One region of the Streptomyces sp. NPDC031100 genome, then DNA from elsewhere that is predicted to be linked to it. Evidence: riboswitches for the same ligand, from Rfam matches in the RefSeq annotation. Region 1 holds a riboswitch; the other holds the start of a gene.

The links. A riboswitch is a leader RNA that binds a small molecule or an ion and turns the genes downstream of it on or off. The one in region 1 is predicted to bind guanidine.
Region 2: another riboswitch for guanidine. It lies ahead of ACZ5DS_RS29085 (DMT family transporter); the one in region 1 lies ahead of ACZ5DS_RS34915 (MBL fold metallo-hydrolase).

What each region holds. Positions count from the first base shown of each region.
Region 1 is NZ_JBVIGN010000015.1:198,194-205,775, reverse strand. It holds gene ACZ5DS_RS34940 (TetR/AcrR family transcriptional regulator) at 1-101, opposite strand, end outside; partial or broken gene ACZ5DS_RS34935 ((2Fe-2S)-binding protein) at 373-897, shown strand; gene ACZ5DS_RS34930 (FAD binding domain-containing protein) at 1,062-2,054, shown strand; gene ACZ5DS_RS34925 (xanthine dehydrogenase family protein molybdopterin-binding subunit) at 2,051-4,183, shown strand; gene ACZ5DS_RS34920 (XdhC family protein) at 4,176-5,327, shown strand; gene ACZ5DS_RS34915 (MBL fold metallo-hydrolase) at 5,342-6,220, opposite strand; guanidine-III (ykkC-III) riboswitch at 6,233-6,300, opposite strand; gene ACZ5DS_RS34910 (PP2C family protein-serine/threonine phosphatase) at 6,329-7,501, opposite strand.
Region 2 is NZ_JBVIGN010000011.1:160,346-167,927, forward strand. It holds gene ACZ5DS_RS29065 (ABC transporter ATP-binding protein) at 1-67, opposite strand, end outside; gene ACZ5DS_RS29070 (ABC transporter permease) at 72-836, opposite strand; gene ACZ5DS_RS29075 (ABC transporter permease) at 886-1,686, opposite strand; gene ACZ5DS_RS29080 (transglycosylase domain-containing protein) at 3,108-5,678, shown strand; gene ACZ5DS_RS29085 (DMT family transporter) at 5,727-6,047, opposite strand; guanidine-III (ykkC-III) riboswitch at 6,085-6,156, opposite strand; gene ACZ5DS_RS29090 (GroES family chaperonin) at 6,203-6,505, opposite strand; gene ACZ5DS_RS29095 (DUF3618 domain-containing protein) at 6,621-6,953, opposite strand; gene bcp (thioredoxin-dependent thiol peroxidase) at 7,046-7,513, shown strand.

The sequences.
Region 1 (7,582 bases):
GCATCCGCACATCGGGTCAGCTCGGCGAGTGCCACGTCCAGGATGCGCTCACGGTTGCGCTGCGCGTCCGAGCGCAGGGGTGCGTCCTTCTTCTGCTGCACTCGTCCTCCTTCTGGGTTCGTGGCCGAACCTGACCCTTGCTAACCGGACAGCTGTCCGGTACGTTTCACAGGTAGCGGACAGTTGTCCGGTTGTGTCCACGATAGCCGTGGGCGCGGCCCGACGGCAGTCGGCATCTGCCACTTTCCGCCCCGCATCGCGCGCACTCGGCTCGCCCTCGCGGCATCAGCCCCGCACCGCACACCCCCACGGCATCCGGCCAGCGGCTGCCGGACCACCCCGTCGGTCCTGGAAACGCGAAAGAAGCTTCTCATGGCCCTATCGACGTCCAGTGTCATCACCTTGAAGATCAACGGCGAGAAGTACACACTGCCCGTCGACCACCGCACCACCCTGCTCGACGCACTGCGCGAGCGCCTCGATCTGACCGGCTCGAAGAAGGGCTGTGACCAGGGGCAATGCGGTGCCTGCACCGTCCTGCTGGACGGCCGTCGGACCGTCTCCTGCCTGCAACTGGCCGTGGCGGCCGAGGGTCGTGAGATCACCACCGTCGAAGGCCTGGCCGACGGCGAGCAGTTGCACCCGGTACAGCAGGCCTTCCTCGAACTGGACGGCTTCCAGTGCGGTTACTGCACGCCCGGACAGATCTGTTCCGCGATCGGGGTGATCCAGGAGCACGCGGCGGGCTGGCCGAGCGCCGTCACCGACGACATCCGGCCCGACGCGGCACCGCCACCCCTGACGGCCGAGGAGATCCGCGAGCGGATGAGCGGCAACCTGTGCCGCTGTGGCGCGTACGTCTCGATCGTCGAGGCGGTGGCCCGGGCGGCCGAGGCCGGGACGGACCCGAACACCGCTTCCGCAGCGCGGACCAGCCCTGGAGAGGGGACGAGGATCAACCCCGAAGCCGGAGTGGACATCAACTCCGAAGCCGGAGCGGACATCAGCCCCGAAGCTGCGGCGGACATCACCCCCGAAGCGGGGACGAAGGAGGCCGTGGCATGAGGGAGTTCGACTATCAGCGGGCGTCCGATGTCGCCGGCGCCGTCGCGGTACTCAGTGCCGATCCGGACGCGCGCTTCCTCGGCGGCGGCACCAACCTCGTCGATCTGATGAAAGCCGGCGTGGAGCGACCCGCCCGGCTCATCGACATCCGCGAACTCCCGCTCGACGAGATCGAGCCGACGCGGGAGGGCGGCTTGCGCATCGGCGCAACCGTCACCAACTCCGATCTGGCCGCCCACCCCGAAGTCCGGCGGCGCTACCCGGCGCTGGCGCAGGCCGTGCTGGCCGGTGCGTCCGGACAGCTGCGCAACATGGCCACGGTCGGCGGGAACCTGCTCCAGCGCACCCGCTGCGCCTACTTCACCGACGTCACCAAGCCCTGCAACAAGCGTGTCCCGGGCAGCGGCTGCCCCGCCGTCGAGGGCGAACACCACAACCACGCGATCCTGGGCGCGTCCGACCACTGCGTGGCCGTACACCCCTCGGACATGGCCGTCGCCCTCACCGCCTTCGACGCCGTCGTCCACTACGAAACCGCGGACGGGCCGGGCGAGTTGCCCATCGCGGAGTTCTATCCGCCCGTCGGCGACACCCCGCACCGCGAGACCGCCCTGCCGCCGGGCGCGCTGATCACCGGCGTCACCCTGCCGCCCAGCCCGACCGCCGCCAACTCCCGCTACCGCAAGGTGCGCGAACGCGCCTCGTACGCGTTCGCCATCGGCTCGCTCGCCGCCGCGCTCGACGTCCGTGACGGCGTCGTCCGGGACGTACGCCTCGCCTTCGGCGCGGTCGCCTCCCGGCCGTGGCGGGCCCTCGCGGCCGAACGCGTCCTGACCGGTGCCCCGGCCACCGCCGAGACCTACGCCGCCGCTGCCGCCGCCGAACTGACGGCGGCCCGTCCGCTGCCCCACAACGGATACAAGGTGACCCTGATGCAGAACCTCGTGGTGGCCGTGCTGACCGAACTCGCCGAGGAGGCCACCCGATGACCACCGTCACCACCGGGACACTCACGCCGACACCCTCCGTCGGCACCGCACACACCCGTGTGGAGGGCAGGGACAAGGTCACCGGAGCGGCCCGCTACGCGGGAGAGATCCCCTTCACCGACCTCGCGCACGGCTGGCTGGTGCTGTCCACCATCGCCCGTGGCCGCATCAGCGTCATCGACAGCGCTCCCGTCCTCGCCATGCCGGGCGTCCTCGCCGTACTGGACCACCGCAACGCCCCGCGCGTCGAGACCGACTACGTCGGCCTGATGGGATCGAAGCCCGACCCGACCTGCGCCGTCTTCCAGCACGACCGGGTGCCCCACGTGGGCTGGCCGGTGGCGCTGGTCGTCGCCGAGACCTCCGAGCAGGCCAGGGAGGCCGCCGAGGCGCTCGTGGTGCACTACGAACAGGAGCCCCACGACATCGACTTCACCGGCGACCACCCGGACGCCTACCCGCTGGACAGCTTTGCGCCGGCGGTGACGGAGAAGGGCGACCTCGACACCGAGCTGGCCGCATCGGCCGTCGTCCTGGACGCCGAGTACACCACACCCGAAGAGCACCACAACCCGATGGAACCGCACGCGGCGACCGCCCGTTGGGAGGACGGCCGGCTCGAGGTGGTCGACTCCAACCAGGGCGCCACCTGGATCGTCGGGGAACTCGCCGGCCTGTTCTCGCTCGACCCGGCCTCGGTGCGCGTACGCTCCGAACACGTCGGGGGCGGCTTCGGCAGCAAGGGCGTCCGCGCCCACCAGGTGGCCGCCGTGATGGCCGCGACCGTCCTGCAACGCCCCGTACGAGTGATCCTGACCCGCCGTCAGATGTTCTCGCTGGCCGGCTACCGCAGCCCCACCACCCAGCGCGTCCGGCTCGGCGCCGACGCCGACGGACGGCTGCGCGCACTGGACCACCGCTCCCTCAGCCTCACCTCCACCGTGCACGAGTTCATCGAACCGAGCGCCGCGGTGGCCCGCGTGATGTACGACGCCGACGCGCACCACACCGCCAACCGGGTCGTACGGCTCGACGTGCCGACCCCGACGTGGATGCGCGCCCCGGGTGAGGCGCCGGGCTCGTTCGCGCTGGAGTCGGCGCTCGACGAACTCGCCGAGCAGTGCGGGATCGACCCCATCGAGCTGCGCCTGCGCAACGAACCCGACAAGGGCCCGGTCTCCGGCCTGCCCTTCGCCGGCCGCAATCTGCCCGCCTGCTACCGGGAGGGAGCCCGCAGGTTCGGCTGGGCGGACCGGGACCCGCGTCCCGGCCTGCGCCGGGACGGGCGCTGGCTGCTCGGCACCGGCATGGCGGCAGCCTCCTTCCACGCGGGCGCCGGGCCGTCCACGGCCGCCGTGACCGCCCACACCGACGGCACCTTCACCGTCCGGATCGCCGCGGCCGACATCGGCACCGGGGCCCGTACGGCCATCACCCTGGTCGCCGCGGACGCACTCCGCGTGCCACCGGAGCGCGTCCATGTGCGCATCGGCGACAGTGACTTCGGACCTGCGATGATCGCCGGTGGCTCCATGGGCACCCGCTCGTGGGCCTGGGCGGTCACCATCGCGGCCGACGAACTGCGTGACAGGCTGGCCCTCAGCAGCGACATCCCCCCGGAAGGCATCACCGTACGGTCGGACACCACCGCGGCCATCGGCGCCCTGACCCCGGCCGAACGGCACTCCTACGGGGCGCAGTTCGCCGAGGTGGCCGTGGACGTCGCCACCGGCGAGGTGCGCGTGCGCCGCATGCTCGGTATGTTCGCGGCCGGCCGGATCGTCAACCCGCTCACCGCGCGCGGGCAGTTCCTGGGCGGCATGATCTGGGGCATCTCCATGGCCCTGCACGAGGAGGCCGTACGGGACCGGACCTCGGGCGGACACGTCGGAGCGGACCTCGCGGGCTACCACGTGGCCACGCACGCCGACGTCCCCCGCATCGAGGCCGACTGGATCGACGACCCGGACCCGAAGGACCCGGTCGGGATCAAGGGGATCGGCGAGGTCGGCATCGTGGGCGCAGCGGCCGCCATCGCCAACGCGGTCTGGCACGCTACCGGCGTCCGCCACCGCAACCTGCCGATCAGGCCGGACCGCGTCATCCGCGCGGGGGCGCCACATGCTTGACGTCGCCGAGGAGTTGCTCCGCTGGGTCGAGGAGGGCCGGGACTTCGCCGTAGCCACCGTGCTGGCGGTGGGCGGCAGCGCGCCACGCGGCCCCGGCGCCGCCCTCGCCGTCGACGGCGAGGGCACCGTCATCGGCTCGGTCTCCGGCGGGTGCGTGGAAGGCGCGGTGTACGAGCTGTGCCGGCAGGCTCTCCGGACGGGCGAGAGTGTCACGGACCTGTTCGGCTACAGCGGCGAGGACGCCTTCGCCGCAGGACTGACCTGCGGCGGGACGATCGAGGTGCTGATCACGCCGGTGAGCGGGCTGGCGCCCGCGCGCACGGTCCTGGCATCCGCCCTGGCTGCCGCTGTCCGGGGCGAACCGGCGGCCCTCGCCCGGGTCGCCCGCGGCCCGGCGGAACTGCTGGGCCGGGCGCTGCTCGTGCGACACGACGGCACGTACGAGGGCGCACTCGGCGGCCATCCGGACCTGGACCGGACGGCGACCGCCGAGGCCCTCGCCCTGCTGGAGGCAGGGCGCACCGGCACGGTGGACATCGCCGAGGACGGCTCGCACTGTCCCGGCGGCGTCACCCTGCTGGTCGAGTCGAACGTGCCGCCCCCGCGCATGATCGTCTTCGGCGCGGTCGACTTCGCATCCGCGCTCGCGCGGGCCGGCAAGTTCCTCGGCTACCACGTGACCGTCTGCGACGCCCGCTCCGTCTTCGCCACGCAGGCCCGCTTCCCCGAAGCCGACGAGATCGTCGTCGACTGGCCCCACCGCTATCTTCGGCGGACCGTCACCGACGCCCGTACGGTCCTGTGCGTGCTCACCCACGATGCGAAGTTCGACGTACCCCTGCTGAAGGCGGCCCTCGCGATGCCGGTGGCCTTCGTGGGCGCGATGGGCTCGCGCCGCACCCACGAGGACCGCAATCGGCGGCTGCGCGAAGAAGGCGTCGGCGAGCGGGAGTTGGCCCGGCTGCGCTCCCCGATCGGCCTCGACCTCGGCGCCCGTACACCGGAGGAGACCGCCCTGTCGATCGTGGCGGAGATCGTCGCCGCCCGGCGGGGCGGCACGGGCGCGCCCCTGACCGGCACGAGGACGCCGATTCACCGTGACGGTGGAGCGCCGCCCCGGAAGGCCGAAGCGACGGCAGCCTGAGGAACCCTGACCGCTCAGGTCCGGGGGCAGAGGACGAAGTCGGCGTGGGCGCTCCGGGAGCGGTCGTCGCCGAGTCGGGCGAGCGCGTCCCGGATCCGGTGGAGGTGAGCCGGGGTCAGCTCGAGCGGGGGCTCGTCGGGCTGGTAGGTGGTGCGGACCGGGTAGTCCACGCCCGGTTCGGTGGTCATCTCGATGTGGCAGCCGAGCACATGGGTGACGGGCCGGCGGTCGGCGAACTCGATCAGGCGCTCGATGCTGTGGGTGAAGGCAGGGACGTCCTGGATGTAGAGCCGGCCGGGGTAGACGCTGTCACCGGTGAGCAGGAGGCCGGTGGGCGGGTCGTAGTAGGTGACGGCCGCCTCGTGGTGGCCCGGGGTGGCCAGGCACTCCAGGACCCGGCCGCCCAGGTCGACGCGGGCGACGGCTTCCGGGTCCGCGTCGAAGCCGAAGTACCGCCAGGCGGTGGCTCGGTCGGCACCCACCACCGTGGTGTCGGGGCGGTCGGCGAACTGGCCGTCGCCCGCCACGTGGTCACCGTGCCCGTGGGTGTGCAGCACGAGCAGCTGGTAGCCGTCCCGGGGATGCTGGTCGAGCCAGTCCGCGAGGAGCCCGTCGACCACCCGGCGCAGGGGGAAGAACTCGGGGGACTCGGTGGCACCGGTGTCGATCAGCACCGCCCGCTCGGTACCGCACAGCAGGAACAGGAACGGCGCCTCGTAGTGGACCGCCATGTTCTGCCGCAGGATGAAGGTGTGCTCGTCGTAGGCGTAGACCTGGATGTCCGGGTCCGTGTTGTGTTTGGCCGACGGCGAACCGTGGATCCACCGCACGTCCAGCGGGCGCGCCGGGGGAGGGGCGTCGGCGAAGTCGATGAGATGCGTGCCGCCGTTCACGATGCCTCCGTGCGTGCGTCGTCTTGGCGGGCCGGGTACGGCGCACATCTCGTCCGGGGCAGGCACGTTCGAGCCTCCGGCGGGACGCTATCACGCAGTCCGTGAACCTCAGAGGCTCTGGTGCGGTGCGGTCGGCCCGTCGGCGATCAGGCAGACGGTGAGGGCCGCGGTGTCGTCCTGCAGGCGGTTGTTGCTGTAGGCCAGCAGGTCGTTGTGGAGCCGTTCCAGCAGCTCCGAGGGGGGCAGGGGGCCCCAGGAACGGAGGCGCTCGAGCAGGGGGTAGAAGGCGCCCGAGGCGTCGCGGGTCTCCGTGATGCCGTCCGTGTACAGCAGGATCTGCTCGGCGGGGCGGAAGTCGTAGACGTCGACGTGGTACGGGTCTTCGACGAGCATGCCGAGGTTCAACGGCGGGCCCGAGTTCCCTCTGTCCAGCTCGCACACCTCGTCGGGCCGGATGAGGAGTGGGGGCGGGTGGCCGCAGTTGACGACGCGGACGAGATGGCCGTCGGCGGGGATCTCGGCGAAGACGGCGGTGACGAACCGCTCGCCCAGCTCCGTTCCGCCGAGCTGGTCCGCCCTGCGGTCCATGCTCGTCTCCACGCGCTCCGCCAGGGCGGGAAGATCCGGCTCGTCATGAGCCGCCTCGCGGAACGCGCCGAGCAGGGTGGCGGCGGTCTCGACCGCCAGCAGCCCCTTGCCGCGGACGTCGCCGATGAGCAGCCGTACCCCGTACGGGGTGGGGACCGCCTCGTAGAGGTCGCCGCCGATGCGTGCCTCCGCGGCGGCGGACAGGTAGAGGCTTTCCAGACGAAGGTTGCCGATCCGGTGCGGCACCGGTCTGAGCAGCACGCGCTGCGCGATCTCGGCCACGAACCGCACGTCGGCGAGCGTGCGCTCACGGCGGGTCCGGTGGGCGGCCAGGATCGTGCCGAGCGCGCCCACCAGGGCGGTGCAGATGTACGACGCCACGTAGTGGCGCTCCCACAGATAGCCGACGGCGCGGCCCGCACAGCACGGGGTACCGGCCAGCACCCCTTCGAAGACGACGGAGAAGACCGTGGCACCGGCGACCACGAAGGGCCCGTGGGCGAAGGCGGTCACGAGAGGCACGGCGATCAGCGCGAAGCTCACCGGCCAGTCCACGGGTGTCAGGGGTTCGAGCAGCAGAAGGGCCACGATGTACAGGACCGGGAGCCAGCGCATCCACGCCGGGGGCTCGGGCAGCTGTGTCCGTACGGCCATGGCGGCCTCCGGCTCCCTGCGGGTGTGCCGGTACCTCACCCGTCGCTCCTGTGCACGCACGCCGTCGGAGCCGCCGGAACGGGAGGTGCCGCAGCGGCCCGGCGGGCATGGCGTACGGGC
Region 2 (7,582 bases), on a different contig from region 1:
CGGTCTTCTTGCGCACCTCGAAGACCTTCTCTACCCGGTCGAGGTGAATGAAGTCACTGTCCGGCACCGTGCTAGCTCCCTGTGCTCCGATACGAACGAAGTCCCGTCCGCCAGGCCAGCCCCGCCAGCGCACAGCAGCCCGCCGCCACCAGCGGTGGCGCGAACGCCACCCACTCCGGCAGGCCCAGCGGATACGGCCGCCCCAGCACATAGGAGGCGGGCAGCCAGTTGACGAAGGCCAGCGGCAGCACGAACGTCACGCCGCGCACCAGCTCCTTCGCGAACACCGTCGGCGGATACTGCAACAGCGTCGTCCCGCCGTAGGTGAAGGCGTTCTGCACCTCGGAGGCGTCCTGCGCCACGAACTGGAACGCAGCCCCCGCCACGAACACCGCGCAGAAGATCCCGAAGCCGCTCACCAGCATCACCGGCATCAACAGCAGCTTCCCCGCCGTCCAGTCGATGTCGACCCGGGTCAGCGACCAGCCCAGCACCAGCGAGCCCTGCACCACCCGGCCCATCCGCCTGAGCGCGAACCGGTCGGCCGCCACCTGCGCCAGCACCGGCGCCGGCCGCACCAGCAGTATGTCCAGCGTGCCGTCCCGCACCCGCCGCCCCAGCCGGTCCATCGAGCCGATCGCCAGATCGGCCATCCCGAACGACACGGCGGACAGCCCGTACAGAAACGCCACCTCGGGCAGCTCATAGCCGCCCAGCGCCTCCACCCGCGAGAACATCAGCATGATCGCGACGAAGTCGAAGAAGGTCGCCGCGAAGTTCCCGAACGTGGTCATGGCGAAGGAGGCGCGGTAGGCCATCGTGGACCGCAGCCACATCCCCGCGATCAGCAGATAGGCCCGCGCGCCCTCCCGCACCCGGCCGCCCTCACCCACCCTGGACCACCACCCGCCGTGTGGCCACCGACTGCACCAGCCGCCCCACGCCCAGCAGCGCCACCGCCCACGCCCCCTGGAACAGATAAGTGCCCAGCGGATCCGCATGCCCCAGCAGCACATCCGCCGGCGCCTGCAGCAGCGACGACCACGGCAGGGCCCGTACGACCTCCCCGAGCACCCCCGGGAAGACGTTCAGCGGCAGCAGCATCCCCGAGCAGAAGAACCCGAGCAGCCACGCCATCTGCTGCATCCCCGTGCCGTCCAGCAGCCAGAACGCGCTCAGCGCCACCAGGAAACGGATCCCGAAGCCGACCAGCATCGCCAGCAGCACGGCGACGAAGAAGGCGACCCAGGTGCCGGCGTCCTTCGGCAGGTACACCGGAAAGCAGAGCGCCCCGAAGGCGAACGGAACGACCCCCCGCCCGAACAACTGGAAGAACGCCCGGCCGAGATCGGCCGCAAGCCACCACAACTGAAGATCGGCGGGCCGGTACAGGTCGATCGCCACATCCCCCGTACGGATGCGTTCCATCAACTCGTCCTCGACGCCACCGCCCCCGATCGCGAGCGTCGACAGCAACGCCTGCCCCAGCCACACATAGGTCACGACCTGCGCCTGGTCATACCCCCCGAGGTGCGGTTTCTCGTCCCACAGCGCGCGATACGTGTACACGAGAATCAGCCCGAAGACCGTGTTGGTGAACACCCCTGCCGCAGTAGCCGCCCGATACGTCGCGTACCGTCTGAATCCCCCCGCTGCGACGGCCACGTACAACCGTCCCGCACCCACACCAGTCGACCTCCCTGGACAGCTCGACACCGAAGCGCAGGAGCCTAGTCCGGAGGCCCGGCGACCGGCCACGCAATTTCGCCCCGGAAGCGTGGCCGAAACCGGGAACGGAACGCCAGGTGCGAGAGTCTTCAAATGGGGGCGCAGAAGGCGTACGAGGCGTACGGGAACCGTACGACGCGAAACAGGAGTCCGTGCACGACATGAGCGACGAGCCGCAGCCGCAGCAGCAGAACAAGGGCGGGGTACCCACCACACCGCTGCCGGCTGAAGGGCCCGGAGAGCCGGGGACCAACACCCGACCCCAACAACACCGGGCACGGACCGACCAGGACGAGGCCCGGGAGGGCCGGCCTCGGGAGGGGCAGTCTCGGGAGGGGCAGTCTCGGGAGGGGCAGTCTCGGGAGGGGCAGTCTCGGGAGGGACTGAGCGAGGTTCGGGCCGAGCAGGGTCAGGACCGGCCGGGTTCGGCCGGTGGGTCGGCTCAGAGTGCCCAGGGGGATGCCGGTGCGGCGGCCGGGGCGGGCCGGACGCTCGGGGGGCAGTCGCCTTCCGGTGCCGGTGTGGACCAGGCGACGCGGGCGCGCCGGGCGGCTCTGGCTGCTCAGGCGAGCCGTGCGGGGCGGACCGGCACGGAGGGGTCTGCGGGCGACAAGGGCCCGGCGACCGCGGGGTCCCAGAGGCCTCAGGCATCCCAGCAGCCCCAAGGAGCTGAGAGGCCTCAAGCATCCCAACAGCCCCAAGGAGCTGAGAGGCCTCAGGGGTCCCAGCAGCCCCAGGGAGGAGCTGAAAGGTCCCAGGGAGCCGCGGAGTCCCAGGGGTCTGCTGACTCCCGTCAGTCCGGAAGGCAAGGTGCTGACAGGCCCCGGGGGTCCGCGCAGCCTTCCGCTGAACCCCGTCAGTCCGGCAGGCCTCAGGGTGCGGACAAGCCCCGGGGGGCTGCAGAGGCTCAGGGGTCTGGTGAGTCCCGTCAGGCCGCGCGGCCTCAGGGCTCCGAGATGTCTCAGGAAGCTGCCACGTCCCGTCAGCCCGGGAAGTCTCATGGGGCCCAGGGGGCTCCTCGCGGCGGTCAGCCCCAGGCGCCGGCCCCGGGCGACGAGTCCCGGGCGCAGGGCGAGTCGGCCCCGACCCCCCGGCGTGCCGGCGTGCCCGCGCAGGGCGGGCGGACCCCGGCTGCCCACAGGTCGCACGACTCCGAGCAGGCCAACCCCGCCGAGAGCACCCAGGTCCTCCGGCGTATCAGCCCTCCCCGGGCACCCCAGGACGCCGCGTCCGGGAACCGGTCGGACGGCACCGGCAAGGCGGCGGCCGGTGGCCCGCAGGCCTCCGGGGAGACCCCGGCACCCGAGAGCACCCAGGTCCTCCGGCGCGTCAACGCCCCGCGCCGGCCGGGCGGAGCGGGCGCCGCGGCCCAGGCAGGCATGGCAAGCGGCGCCGCCGCGAAGGCGGCTCAGGCCGCGGGCGGTGCCGCGCCGGCCGGCGCCTCCGCCGCTGCCGCCCCCAAGGCCCCCGCGGGTCCGACCGGAGCCGCATCCGGCACCGGCACCTCTCGTACCCCCCGCGCCAGCTCCACCCCCCAGACCCCCAAGACCGCCGCCGCCCTCTCCGACAGCGGCGGCCCCGGAGGACCCGGCGGCCCCGGAGGCCCCGGCGGTGGCAACGGCAAGAAGCCCAAGCGGCCCAAGCGGACCGGGTGGCGGCGGCTGATTCCGACCTGGCGCATGGTGCTCGGCACCTTCGTGATCGGCGTCCTGCTGATCGTCGGCCTCTTCTTCCTCGGCTACTCGCTCGTGAAGATCCCGCCCGCCAACGCCCTCGCCACCATGCAGAGCAACGTCTACCTCTACGCCGACGGCTCCCAGCTGGCCCGCGACGGCGACATCAACCGCGAGAACGTCACCCTCGCCCAGGTCTCCAAGGACGCCCAGCACGCCGTACTCGCCGCCGAGGACCGCGACTTCTACACCGAGTCCGCCGTCGACCCCAAGGCCATGCTCCGCGCCGCCTGGAACACGGCCACCGGCAAGGGCAAGCAGTCCGGCTCGACCATCACCCAGCAGTACGTGAAGAACTACTACCTGGCCCAGGAACAGACGGTCACCCGCAAGGCCAAGGAGTTCTTCATCTCGATCAAGCTGGACCGGAACAAGTCCAAGGACCAGATCCTCGAGGGCTACCTCAACACCAGCTACTTCGGCCGCAACGCCTACGGCATCCAGGCCGCCGCCCAGGCCTACTACGGCGTGGACGCCACCGACCTCGACCCGGCCCGCGCCGCCTACCTCGCCGCGCTCGTCAACGCGCCCAGTGAGTACGACGTCGTGGCCCACCCCGAGAACAAGTCCGCCGCCGTCGCCCGCTGGAACTACGTCCTGGACGGCATGGTCACCAAGGGCTGGCTCAGCGAGTCCGAGCGCACCGGCATGAAGTTCCCCATGCCGAAGGAACAGACCGTCTCCACCGGCCTGTCCGGCCAGCGCGGCTACCTCGTCCAGGCGGTCAAGGACTACCTCATCGAGCACGACATCCTCACCAAGGAGCAGATGGAGGGCCGCGGTTACCGCATCACGACCACCTTCCAGAAGAGCAAGCAGAACGCCTTCGTCAAGGCCGTGAACGACCAGCTGATGTCCAAGCTGGACAAGAAGAACCGCAAGGCCGACACCTACGTCCGGGCCGGCGGCGCCTCCGTCGACCCCAAGACCGGCAAGGTCGTCGCCCTGTACGGCGGCATCGACTACGTGAAGCAGTACACCAACGGCGCCACCCGCGGTGACTTCCAGGTCGGCTCCACCTTCAAGCCGTTCGTGTTCACCTCGGCCGTCCAGAACTTCTCCACCACCCAGAGCGGCCAGACCATCACCCCGAACACGGCGTACGACGGCACCACCCGGCGCCCCGTACAGGGCTGGAGCGGCGGCGCCTACGCCCCCGCGAACGAGGACGAGAAGTCGTACGGCGACATCACCGTCCGCAAGGCCACCGATCTCTCGGTCAACTCCGTCTACGCGCAGATGGCCGTCGACGTCGGCCCCGCCAAGGTCAAGGAGACCGCCGTCGACCTCGGCATCCCCGCCGACACCAACGACCTCCAGCCCTACCCGTCCATCGCCCTCGGCACCGCCACCGCCAACGTCCTGGACATGGCTCAGGCGTACGCCACGCTCGCCAACCACGGCAAGCACGGCACGTACACGATGGTCGAGAAGATCACCAAGGACGGCAAGGAAGAGGTCGAGCTGCCCAACCCGGAGACCAAGCAGGCCGTCACCCGCGAGGCCGCCGACACCACCACCTCCGTCCTGCAGAGCGTGGTCGACAACGGCACCGCCACCGCCGCCCAGGCCGCGGGCCGCCCCGCGGCCGGCAAGACCGGCACCGCCGAGGAGGACACCGCCGCCTGGTTCGCGGGCTACACCCCGGACCTCGCCACCGTGGTCTCCGTCATGGGCCAGGACCCGGTCACGGCCAAGCACATGCCGCTCTACGGCGCCCTCGGCCAGCCCCGTATGAACGGCGGCGGCCCGCCCACCGACATCTGGGCGCAGTACACGAAGAACGCGCTGAAGGGCAAGCCGGTCACCGACTTCGACCTCGAACTCCAGCCGGGCGCCGACGTGATCCAGACCCCCAGCACCCAGCCCTCCGGAAAGCCCGGCACCGGCGGCCAGGACAACGGCGGCACCACCACCGACGGCGGCCAGCACACCGGCGGCACCACCGGCACCCCCACCGGCACCCCCACGGACGGCGGCACGACCGACGGCACCACCACCGACGGCGGCACGACGACGGACGGCGGCACCACCGGAACCACCACCGACGGCGGCGGCACCACCACGGCCGGCGGCACCACCGGAACCACCACCGACGGCGGCACGACCACCGGCGGCGGCACCCCGGGCGGGACCACCGGCGGCGGCACGACCACGGGCGGCGGCACCGACGCCGGCACCACAGGCGACGGAGGCGCCATCGGAGGCCAACCGTAGGCAACCGTAGGAACGCGGCGACGACGCGGCGACAAGGTCTCCGAACCGTCAGTGACCGCTGGTCGCCTTCAGCCCCACCACGGCGACCAGCAGCAGACAGACGAAGAAGATCCGGGCGGCGGTGACCGGCTCACCCAGCACCACCATGCCGAGCACCGCCGCCCCGGCCGCCCCGATACCGACCCACACGCCGTAGGCGGTACCGATGGGCAGCGACTTGGCGGCATACGACAGCAGCACCATGCTGGCGACGATCCCCGCACCGGTGAACACGCTGGGCACCAGACGTGTGAACCCGTCGGTGTACTTCATCCCGATCGACCAGCCGACTTCCAGCAGACCGGCAACAATCAGCAGCACCCAGGCCACGACAAACACCTCCGAGACGAACGGACGACTCTTCCTCGGTGCGTCGTCTTTGCCTGCATCCCGGTACGGCGCGTCTCGTCGGGCTCCTTCGAACATAGCAAAGGAACGACGAAGGGGCTGGTGACAACAGTCACCAGCCCCTTTGAGCTGTTGAATCAGAGGTAGAGGCCCGTGGAGTCCTCCGCCCCCTCGAACCGGTCCGCGGCCACGGCATGCAGATCCCGCTCCCGCATGAGCACGTACGCCACGCCCCGCACCTCGACCTCCGCCCGGTCCTCCGGGTCGAACAGGACCCGGTCACCCGGCTCCACGGTCCGTACGTTCTGCCCCACCGCGACGACGTCGGCCCAGGCCAGTCGCCGCCCGACCGCCGCCGTCGCCGGGATCAGGATGCCGCCGCCCGACCGCCGCTCGCCCTCACCGGCGTCCTGCCGCACGAGAACCCGGTCGTGCAGCATCCGGATGGGCAGCTTGTCGTGCTGAGGGTTGCTGTTTCTGTTGGCGCTCACGCCTCGAACCTACCTGCCTCGGACCGGCCCGTACGACCCGGGCCACCGCTCGACTCCGCCCCCGTCAGCCCTTGCGCCGCCGCCGCGAGCCCAGGGCGAACAGCCCCACGACCCCCACCACGACCAGCGCGACCGGCACGATCCGCTCCGGCCGGGGCGAGCCCTCCTCGTCCACGAACCGCGCCCGCACCTCACTCACCACCCGGTTCACCTGGACGTAGGCCCGCCCCACCGTGTGATCGATATTGGCGACGACCTTGGCCTTGGCGTCCGCGACGATCGTCTGCGGATGCACCCGCACCCCGATCTCGTCGAGCGTCTCGGCCAGCACTTCACGACGGCGCTTGATGTCCGCCTCGATCTGCGCCGGGGTTCTGGTGTCCGACGTCTCCGCCACCGTACGGCCTCCGAAGTCTCCTGATGCTGTTCTGGACAGTCTGTCAGCTCCAGCCTCCACCGCACCGCAACGCCCCCCGTTACGCTGGACCGATGAGCGAGCGACTCCAGCCCGGGGACGTGGCCCCCGCCTTCACCCTCCCCGACGCCGACGGCAACGAGGTGTCCTTGTCGGACCACAAGGGCCGCAAGGTCATCGTGTACTTCTACCCCGCGGCCCTGACCCCCGGCTGCACCAAGCAGGCCTGCGACTTCACGGACAACCTGACCCTCCTGGCCGGCGCCGGCTACGACGTCATCGGCATCTCCCCCGACAAGCCGGAGAAGCTGGCCGCATTCCGCGACCAGGAGTCCCTGAAGGTCACCCTCCTCGCCGACCCCGACAAGAAGGTCCTCGACGCCTACGGCGCCTTCGGCGAGAAGAAGAACTACGGCAAGACGTACATGGGCGTCATCCGCTCCACGATCATCGTGGACGAACAGGGCAAGGTCGAACGGGCCCTGTACAACGTCCGCGCGACGGGCCACGTGGCAAAGATCATCAAGGACCTGGGGATCTGACTCCTCCTCTCGCAACGGCCCGCACCGGACACTCCGCTGCGGGCCGTTTCCCATTGCCGGGCGTGACTG